DNA from 3 places in the Kitasatospora sp. NPDC058444 genome. Region 1 is predicted to be linked to each of the others. Evidence: riboswitches for the same ligand, from Rfam matches in the RefSeq annotation. Region 1 holds a riboswitch; each other region holds the start of a gene.
The links. A riboswitch is a leader RNA that binds a small molecule or an ion and turns the genes downstream of it on or off. The one in region 1 is predicted to bind thiamine pyrophosphate.

Region 1 (3,268 bases):
GACCAGCGTCTCGGCGGCGTCCAGCAGCTCGATCGGGTCGGGCAGCAGGGTGCGCTCGTCGGCGATCACCTCCAGCTTGACCCAGTCGGTGCCGAGCGCCTCGCGGGCCAGCCGGGCGGTCAGCACGGCCTCGCCGGCGGTGAAGCAGCCGGCCGTGTTGGGCAGCACCCGGATGCCGTTGCGGGTCAGCACGTCGAGCACGGAGCCCTGGGTGGTGGCGTCGACCCGGCGCATCGCGACGGTGGTCAGCTCGGTGCCGGAGGCGAGCAGCGCGCGCTCCAGGACCTCCAGGCTGGGCGCGCCTCCGGTGCCCATGATCAGCCGGGAGGAGAAGGTCGTCCCGGCGATGGTCAGCAGGTCGTCGGCCATGGTTCAGCCTCCCTGGACGGCGGTGAGGATCTCGATCCGGTCGCCGCTGCTCAGCGCCGTCCCGGACCACGAACTGCGCGGCACCACGGCCTCGTTGAGCGCGGCGGCGACACCGGTGTTGGCCTTGCTGATCGAGGCCACCACCTCGGCGAGGGTGGTCGTGGCGGACACCCGGCGGGACTCGCCGTTGACGGTCAGGGCGATCTCGTCCAGGGCGATCTCGTCCGGGGAGATCTCGTCGGGGGTGATCTCGGTCATGCGCAGGCCTTCGTGGTGGAGTGGTCGGGGGAGAACCGGGTGGGCGCGAACGGCCGTGCGAGGTCCGGGACTTCGCCGGTGGCCAGGTACTCGGAGACCAGGTCGGCGGTCACCGGGGTGAGCAGGACGCCGTTGCGGTAGTGGCCGGTGGCGGCGACCAGCCCGGGCAGCGAGGTCGGGCCCAGCAGCGGGGCGTTGTCGGGCGATCCGGGGCGCAGCCCGGCGGAGGTCTCCAGCAGCGGGAGTTCGGTGATCCCTGGGACCAACTCGTGGGCGTCGCGCAGCAGTTCGTACACCCCGCCGGCGGTGACGGTGGTGTCGTAGCCCTGCTCCTCGGTGGTCGCGCCGACGACCAGCTCGCCGTTCTCGCGCGGCACCAGGTACAGGTGCTGCCCTCGGACGACGGCGCGGACGTTGCGGGAGAGGAACGGGCGGTAGGCGTCCGGGACGCGCAGCCGCAGCACCTGGCCCTTCACCGGGCGGATCGCGGGCAGCACCCCGTCGGGCAGGCCGGGCAGCCGGTGGCTGTGCGGGCCGGCGGCGAGGACGACCTGCCCGGCGCTCACCCGGCCTCCGGTGGAGAGCCGGGCGCCGGTCGCGCGGCCGCCCTCGACCAGCAGCTCGACGGCCTCGGCCGGACGGATCGCGACCCCGGCGCGCTCGCAGGCGGCGAGCAGGGCATCCAGCAGCCGGCGGCCGTCCACCTGGTGGTCCTCGGCCACGTGCAGGCCGCCGCGCACCCCGGGGGCGAGCATCGGCTCCAGCTTGCGGGCCTCCCGACCGGTCAGCCAGGCCGAGTCCAGGCCGAGCCGCTGGTGGAAGGCGTGCAGTTCGCGCAGTTCCTCGCGGTCGTCGGAGTCCAGCGCCACGGCGAGCGTGCCGCAGCGGCGGTAGCCGGTGTCCAGGCCGCCGCTGGCCTCGGTGAGTTCGGCGGCGAAGGCCGCGTACCGCTCGTTCGAGGCCATCCCGAGGCGCAGCAGCGGCTCCTCGCCGTACTGCAGCTCGGTGACCGGGGCGAGCATGCCGGCCGCGACCCGGCCCGCGCCGCCGCCGGGGGTGGGGTCGACCACGACCACGTTCCGCAGGCCGCGCCGCGCGGCCTGCCAGGCGACGGCGAGGCCGACGATGCCCCCGCCGATCACCAGCACGTCGGCGCGGCCGTCTGATGGCAAGCGTGACAAGGCTGCTCTGCTCCCTTCGCCGGTATGACCCGGATCAGGTTCGGACGGTCGCGGGCCGTGCCAGCCCGCCTCTCAGCCCGGTACGCCGGGCTCCCGTGTGGTGCCACCACCATAACGCCGGGGGTCGGCCCGGCCGAAGGCCCGTACGCAGGGCGGAGAGCGGGGCGGACGGCGGACGGCGGGCGGACGGCGGGGCGGCGGAAGCCGGGGGAGAGCCCACGGCCGCCGGCCGGGCCCTGGGTACAGTGACGGGCGTGGCAGAGCTGAGCGGAACGGATCAGGTGGTCGTCGTCGGAGCCGGGCTGGCCGGGGCGCAGTGCGCCCTCAAGCTGCGGGAGGGCGGCCGGCAGGGGCGGATCGTGCTGGTCGGCGAGGAGCCGCACGCACCGTACGACCGGCCACCGCTCTCCAAGGACGTGCTGCTCGGCAAGGCCGACTCCACCGCCCTGGACATCGACTACGACCGGCTCGGCATCGAACTGCTCACCGGCCGCCGCGCCACCGGCCTCACCCCCGGCGTGCTGCGCACCGACGGCGGTGACCTCCCGTACGGCTCGCTGGTGATCGCCACCGGCGCCGTCCCGCGGGCCCTGCCCGGCGCCGAGCGCGCGCACCTGCTGCACACCCTGGACGACGCCCTGGCCCTGCGCGCGCTGCTGCGCCCCGGGCTGCGGCTGGTGCTGGTCGGCGCCGGCTGGATCGGCGCCGAGGTGTCCACCGCGGCCCGGGCGGCGGGCTGCGAGGTGACCGTGGTGGAGGCCGGCCCGGCGCCGCTGCCCGGCGCGCTGCCGACGGAGATCGGTTCGGCGATGGCCGCCTGGTACGCCGAGGCCGGGGTCGACCTGCGCTGCGGGGTCGGGGTGGCCGCCGTCGAGCCGGGCGCGGTGCTGCTGGCGGACGGCTCGCACCTGCCCGCCGACGAGGTGGTGGTCGGCATCGGGGCCCGCCCCGCGACCGGCTGGCTGGCCGGCTCCGGGGTCGAGCTGGACGCGGCCGGTGCCGTCGTGGTGGACGGGCGGCTGCGCACCTCGGTGCCCGGCGTGTTCGCGGCCGGCGACTGCGTCAGCTACCCCTCGGCCCGGGCCGGTGCCCGGCTGGCCGTCCAGCACTGGGACCACGCCCTGCAGTCCGGCGCGGCGGTGGCCGCCGCCGTCCTGGGCGCGGACGCGCCGGACTACGACCCGGTGCCGTACTTCTGGTCCGAGCAGTTCGGCCGGATGGTCCAGTACGCCGGCCGGCACGCCGAGGGCGACGAGGTGCTGTGGCGCGGCGCCCCCGGGGACGCCGACTGGTCGGTGCTCTGGCTGCGCGACGGCGTGCCGAGCGCGCTGCTGGCCGTGGACCGGCCGCGCGACCTCACCCAGGGGCGGAAGCTGATCGAGCGCGGTACGGCGCTGGATCCGGTCCTCGCCGCGGACCCGGCGGTGCCGCTGAAGTCGGCGGTCGCGAGGTAGCGGCTG
Region 2 (3,268 bases), on a different contig from region 1:
GCTGCTCTCGGCGCGGTCGGCGACGCTCACGCCGAGCGCGCCGCCGGCCACACCGGCGACCAGCGCGACGGCCGCGATCAGGGCCACCAGGCCGCCGCGCTTCTTGCGCGGGCCGCCGGGGCCGGCCGGGCCGCCGAAGTGGTCCGCCGGGTAGCCGAGCGGGCCCGCCGGGCCACCGGGGTAGCCCGCGCCACCGGAGGTGGAGTCGTGGGCGGGGCCCCAGCCGCCGAGCGGCTGGCCGGCCCCGAAGGGGTGGTGGCCGTGCGCGGCGGGGGCGGCGGGCACGGCCGGAGCGGCGCCGTACCCCTCGTGCGCGCCGGCGGCTGGGACGCCGTGGGTCGGGGTGGCGTACGGGTTGCCGGCCGGCGGCAGGGCCGGGGCGGCGGGCGCGGCGGCGGGGGCCACCGGAGCCTGCGGGGCGGGCGGCAGGACCGGCGGCGGCGCGTCGATGTAGCCGGTGGACGGGTCGACGGCCGGCTCCTCGGCGGCGGGCGCGGCAGGCGCCACGGGCGCGGCGGGCGCAGCGGGCGCAGCGGGGGCCTCCGGCGCGGGCACCTTGGTGAAGGCGACGGTGGGCTTGTGCCCACCCTCAGCCGCAGCGGCGTCGGCCGCGACGGCGTCGACGGGCGGCGCCGCCTCAACGGCAGCCGCACCGCCGGCAGCGGCCTCGACGGCGCCCGACTCCGGCTCGGGCACCCGACGGAAGGCCATGGTCGGCTGGTGCCCGCCCTGCGCGGGGCCCTCGGAAGCGGACTCGGCCGCCCCCAGGCCCGCGGGCTGCTCCCCCTGCGGCCCGGTGGGCCCAACCTCGCGCTCGGTGCTCACGGACGACCTCCATAGCTGGCAGAACCAAGGACCATAGTTTTTCGCACTGTCGATTCGATTGCCGTAAGGACCCCTCTGAAGAACTCATAAGAATCCTTAGCCGGCACCGACATCCCACCCACACCCGCACCCACACCCGCACCGCCACCTGCACCGACGCCGGTACCGACGGCCGAGGCTCCCCTCCCCCGCCGGGCGTCCCGCGATGCGGACCGCATGCCCTCGGCCTTGGGTGTTCGCCCCCGTGCCGGTTAGCCTGTCGCTCCAAACTGACACGCGGGAGCTTGGACCCACCAGGCTGAGAGTGCGCATGTCGACCGTACGCCACGCGAGTGACGGACGTTCGAGGGGGCGCTGACCGCCGGAACCTGTCCGGGTAATGCCGGCGTAGGGAGTATCGGCCATGCCGCCTGCTTCGCCATCCTCTTCTTCGGGCGCGAGCGCCGTCCTGGAGCGCCCCGACCACGTCGAAGCGCCGCTGGTGCTGGACACCGAGCCGCCGCGCACGCTCCGCTTCCGGGACCACTTCGCGCTCTGGATGAACCTGGGCGTCAGCCTGATCGGCTTCTCCACCGCCGCCACCGTGCTCGGAGCCCCCGGCAGCGAGCTGTCGCTGGCCGCCGCGGTGACCGCGATCACGGTCGGTACGGCGGTCGGCACCGCCATGCTCGGCGTGGCCTCGCTGATCGGCGCCCGCACCGGCGCCCCCGCGATGGCGAACCTGCGCGGGCTGTTCGGCACCCGGCTGTCGTACCTGCCGACGGTGCTGAACATCGTGCAGTGCATCGGCTGGGGCGTGTTCGAGCTGCTGACCATCTCGGCGGGCGCGCAGACCGTCGGGCACACCACCGGCTACCGCTGGCTGTTCGTGCTGCTGGCGGGCGCGCTGACCACCGCGCTGACCATCTGGCCGCTGGGCTCGATCGCGGTGCTGCGCCGCTTCGTGGCCGGGGCGGTCGCGGTCGCGATGGTGTACTTCACCGTCCAGCTGGGCCGCCAGGGCGTGCCGGACCCGGGGGCGGGCCACTGGCACGGCTTCCTGGGCGCCACGGACGCGATGATCGCCGTGTCGGTCTCCTTCGTCCCGCTGGCCGCCGACTACACCCGGCACTCGCGCACCCCGCGCTCGGCGTTCTGGGGCAGCTTCTCCGGCTACACGATCGCCCAGGTCTGGTGCTACGTCCTCGGCCTGATGGCGCTGCTGCAGTCGGACGGCGACCCGAACCGGATCTTCGACTCCTTCCTCGGGGTCTGGGCCGGCTGGCTGTTCCTGCTGGTGCTGGTGCTGCGCGAGACGGACCAGTCCTTCGCCAACGTCTACTCGACGGCGATGTCGGTGCAGAACCTGCTGCCGAAGGTGGACCGCCGGGTGCTCTCCGGGGCGATCGGCGCGCTGACCACCGTGCTGGCCCTGCAGATCGACGAGTTCACCGACACCTACTACGGCTTCCTCGGCCTGATCGGCTCGGTGTTCGTGCCGCTGCTGGCGGTGCTCGCGGTGGACTACTTCCTCGGCGCCGGCCGGCGCGGCTGGAACCTCTCCGCCGACGCCCCCTCCCGCTGGCTGATGCTGCTGCCGTGGGCGCTGGGCTTCGCGGTCTACCAGTTCATCGCGCCGACCAAGGTGGCCGACTGGTGGGTGGACTTCTGGACCTCCGCCCAGGAGGCGCTGCACTTCACCCCGCAGGAGTGGACCTCCGCCTCGCTGTTCGCCTTCCTGGTGCCCGCCCTGGTCACCTGGGCGCTCACCCCGCTCGCCGGACGCGCCGTCCGGCCCTGAGCGGACCCGCCCTCCCGCGCCGGAGGAACCGGGGCCGGGAGGGCCCCGCGGACCGGAGACGGCCCCACAGGTTGGGGCCGTCTTTGTCCGTGCTTCACCTGCGCCACCTATCGTTGGGCCTGTGACCAGCCCAGACCTGTCCTCGCCGGAGGCGCGCACCGTGTCGTCCGTCCAGGTGATCGCCCACCGCGGTTCCTCCCACGCCCTGCCCGAGCACACCCTCGCGGCCTACCGGCGCGCGCTCGACGAGGGCGCGGACGCGCTGGAGTGCGACGTCCGGGTCACCGCCGACGGCGTGCTGGTCTGCGTGCACGACCGCCGGATCGGCCGGGTCTCCGACGGCCGGGGCACCGTCTCGGCGATGACCCTCGCCGAGCTGGAGGCGTACGACTTTGGCGCCTGGAAGACCGGCCGCCCCAGCGTCGACCCGGAGCTGCGCGGCGTACTGCGGCTGGACCGGCTGCTGGAGCTGGTGGTGGAGTGCGGCCGCCCGGTGGACCTGGCGATCGAGACCAAGCACCCGGTGCGCTTCCGCGGCCGGGTGGAGGCCCAGCTGCTGCGGACGCTGGAGCGGTTCGGGATCGGCGCGACCGGGGACGGCGACCGCCCGTCCGCCCGGATCATGAGCTTCTCCTCGGTCGCCCTGAACCGGGTGGCGGCCGC
Region 3 (3,268 bases), on a different contig from region 1:
GTTGGAGATGGTCTGGCCCGCCGTGAAGTTGATGCTGGAGGTGGTGGGCCTGGTGCCCGCCTGGGCGGTGGAGGCGAGCGTGACGTAGCCGTCGGCGGTCGGGTCGGTCACCGTGAGGTTGACCATCACGGCCGTGACGTCGGTCGGCACGACGGAGCCGCAGGACATCGGCGGGTGGTCGGCGCAGTGCTGCGCGAGCGGGGTGCTGTAGGACTCGCCCTCCTTGAGCGGTCCGAAGTGGTTGTGCCGCGGGGTCTGGTCGAAGGAACGGGTGTCCAGGACCCGGGTCGGGGACATCCCGACGAACCCGGCCGGTGCGGTGACGTCGGCGGCGGCGGTCGCGGCCGGCACGGTTGCCGGCACGGCGGCCGGGACCGCGCTCGCCGGGACCGCGGCGAGGGCCGCCACGGTCAGGTGGAACGCTGCGAGGGCGGCTGTGGACATGGCTGTTCTGGCCCGCATGATCAGGTTCTCCCCTGGTCGATGGCGCCGGGACGGGCGTTCTCACGGCACTGGTTGGACGCTTGGGAACGCCCGGGGTTGTGCGCCGCCGCCGGAATTCTCGGGGGTCACCCGGGGGGTCGGGGTCGGGGTGATCTCGGGGTTCTCTCCGGGCCGTTGGGCCTCGTTCCGGCACTCGCGCCACCGTACGATCGAAGTACCGAAAGCAAGCGGGATGCGGCACCGGACGGCGGCCGACCCGAGGGGAGAAGAGGAACCGACATGGCTGAGCTCTGGAAGTCGCTGCCCTCCTGGGTGCGCAACATCGTCATCCCGGTGCTGGTCCTGGTGCTGGCCTGGAACATCGTCGCCTTCGTGTTCGGCGTCGTCGGCGCACTGCTCTCGATCGTGATCAAGCTCCTGGTGGTGGTCGGCATCGCCGCCGCCGTGGTGGTCCTGGTGAAGAAGGCCGCCAAGAGCTGACCCGCACCCCGCAACGCCGCCCTGAGGCCCGGCCTCCCCACACCAGGGGAAGCCGGGCCTCGGCCGTTCTCCGGCGCCGGGCCGACGCGACGGCCGCCGGGCCGACGAGACGGTGGGACGGCCGACGGGGCGGAGCGGCCGGCCGGGAGGGGTGGGGTGCTCTGGACCTGCGGCGATCCGCTCGCTACCGTGTTGGGCGTCGTGTGCAGGCAACACCGCCTGCGACGCGGGAGCTCGGAGCACCGGGCTGAGAGGACGCTGACCGGGACGTCGACGGACGGACCGACGGCTGCGTCGACCGCAGGAACCTGACCGGGTAATGCCGGCGTAGGGAGTAGAGGTCAGATGACCACGTTCGAAGCACAGCCGCAGTCTGCCCAGGGCGCCCCCAGCAGCGAGCGCACCGGCTACCCGACTCCGGCCTGGCGCAAGGCCCACCGCGAGGGATCGCGTCCCGACCTGCGCGTTCCGTACCGCGAGGTGCGGCTCACCAACGGCAGGACCGTCCCGCTGTACGACACCTCCGGTCCGTACACCGACCCGTCCTTCGAGCCCGACGTGCGGCGCGGCCTGCCCGCGCTGCGGGACGCCTGGATCCGCCAGCGCGGCGACGTCGAGGAGTACGACGGCCGCGAGCCGCGCCCCGAGGACGACGGGATCAAGCACACCTCGCCGCGCGGCGGGAACCTGCGCAACCTGGACGCCGTCTTCCCCGGCCGTCCGCGTCGCCCGCTGCGCGGTCGCGACGGTGTCGCCGTCACCCAACTCGCTTACGCCAAGCGGGGCGTGGTGACGCCGGAGATGGAGTTCGTGGCGCTGCGCGAGGGCCTCGCGCCCGAGTACGTGTGCGCCGAGGTGGCCCGTGGCCGGGCCGTCATCCCGGTCAACGTGAACCACCCGGAGGTGGAGCCGGCCGTCATCGGCACCAACTTCCTGGTGAAGATCAACGCCAACATCGGCAACTCCGCCGTCACCTCCTCGATCGAGGAGGAGGTGGAGAAGATGACCTGGGCGACCCGCTGGGGCGCCGACACCGTCATGGACCTCTCCACCGGGCGCAACATCCACACCACCCGCGAGTGGATCCTGCGCAACTCCCCCGTGCCGATCGGCACTGTTCCGCTCTACCAGGCGCTGGAGAAGGTGGACGGCAAGGCCGAGGAGCTGAGCTGGGAGGTCTACCGGGACACCATCATCGAGCAGTGCGAGCAGGGCGTCGACTACATGACCGTCCACGCCGGCGTGCTGCTGCGCTACGTCCCGCTCACCGCGCGCCGCAAGACCGGCATCGTCTCGCGCGGTGGCTCGATCATGGCGGCCTGGTGCCTGGCCCACCACCGGGAGAACTTCCTCTACACCAACTTCGAGGAGCTCTGCGACATCCTGGCCGCCTACGACGTCACCTTCTCGCTCGGCGACGGCCTGCGCCCGGGCTCGATCGCGGACGCCAACGACGAGGCGCAGTTCGCCGAGCTGAAGACCCTCGGCGAGCTCGGCCGGATCGCCCGCGAGCGCGACGTCCAGGTGATGATCGAGGGCCCGGGCCACGTCCCGATGCACAAGATCAAGGAGAACATGGATCTCCAGAAGGAGATCTGCGACGAGGCGCCGTTCTACACCCTCGGCCCGCTGACCACGGACGTCGCCCCCGGCTACGACCACATCACCTCGGGCATCGGCGCCGCGATGATCGCCTGGTGGGGCACCGCGATGCTCTGCTACGTCACCCCCAAGGAGCACCTGGGCCTGCCCAACCGGGACGACGTCAAGACCGGCGTGATCACCTACAAGATCGCCGCCCACGCCGCCGACCTGGCCAAGGGCCACCCCGGCGCCCAGGCCTGGGACGATGCCCTCTCCGACGCCCGCTTCGAGTTCCGCTGGGAGGACCAGTTCAACCTGGCCCTCGACCCGGAGACCGCCCGCGACTTCCACGACGAGACCCTCCCCGCGGAGCCCGCCAAGACCGCGCACTTCTGCTCGATGTGCGGCCCGAAGTTCTGCTCGATGAAGATCTCCCAGAAGATCCGCGACGAGCACGGCGACGGTTCCACCGCCGTGAACACCGAGTTCGACGCCGAGGCCCTGGCCGGCATGGCCGAGAAGTCGGCCGAGTTCGCCGCCCAGGGCAACCGGGTCTACCTGCCGCTCGCCGACTGACCCGCGTCGAGCGCCGTCCCGAGAGTGTCTGTCGACCCCGGGGCGGCGCTCGGCCGTCGTGTCATCGAGCCGCCGTCGGGGCGGGCGCCGGTTCGGTCGGGGCCGATGAGGCGGCCTCCAGCGTGCGGCGGATCACCGCCGAACCGTGCTCGACGGCCTCGGCGATCGGTGCGGCCAGAGCGTC

Region 2: another riboswitch for thiamine pyrophosphate. It lies ahead of ACFWP2_RS27510 (purine-cytosine permease family protein); the one in region 1 lies ahead of thiO (glycine oxidase ThiO).
Region 3: another riboswitch for thiamine pyrophosphate. It lies ahead of thiC (phosphomethylpyrimidine synthase ThiC); the one in region 1 lies ahead of thiO (glycine oxidase ThiO).

Annotation. Positions count from the first base shown of each region.
Region 1 covers NZ_JBHXLL010000001.1:380,457-383,724, forward strand. Annotated here, with positions in the region: gene ACFWP2_RS01750 (thiazole synthase) at 1-369, opposite strand, end outside; gene thiS (sulfur carrier protein ThiS) at 373-627, opposite strand; gene thiO (glycine oxidase ThiO) at 624-1,799, opposite strand; TPP riboswitch at 1,803-1,915, opposite strand; gene ACFWP2_RS01765 (NAD(P)/FAD-dependent oxidoreductase) at 2,054-3,262, shown strand.
Region 2 covers NZ_JBHXLL010000030.1:102,015-105,282, forward strand. Annotated here, with positions in the region: gene ACFWP2_RS27505 (S1C family serine protease) at 1-825, opposite strand, end outside; TPP riboswitch at 1,092-1,236, shown strand; gene ACFWP2_RS27510 (purine-cytosine permease family protein) at 1,229-2,605, shown strand; gene ACFWP2_RS27515 (glycerophosphodiester phosphodiesterase) at 2,727-3,268, shown strand, end outside.
Region 3 covers NZ_JBHXLL010000053.1:22,977-26,244, forward strand. Annotated here, with positions in the region: gene ACFWP2_RS34910 (hypothetical protein) at 1-444, opposite strand, end outside; gene ACFWP2_RS34915 (DUF5326 family protein) at 724-924, shown strand; TPP riboswitch at 1,141-1,275, shown strand; gene thiC (phosphomethylpyrimidine synthase ThiC) at 1,270-3,084, shown strand; gene ACFWP2_RS34925 (SRPBCC family protein) at 3,146-3,268, opposite strand, start outside.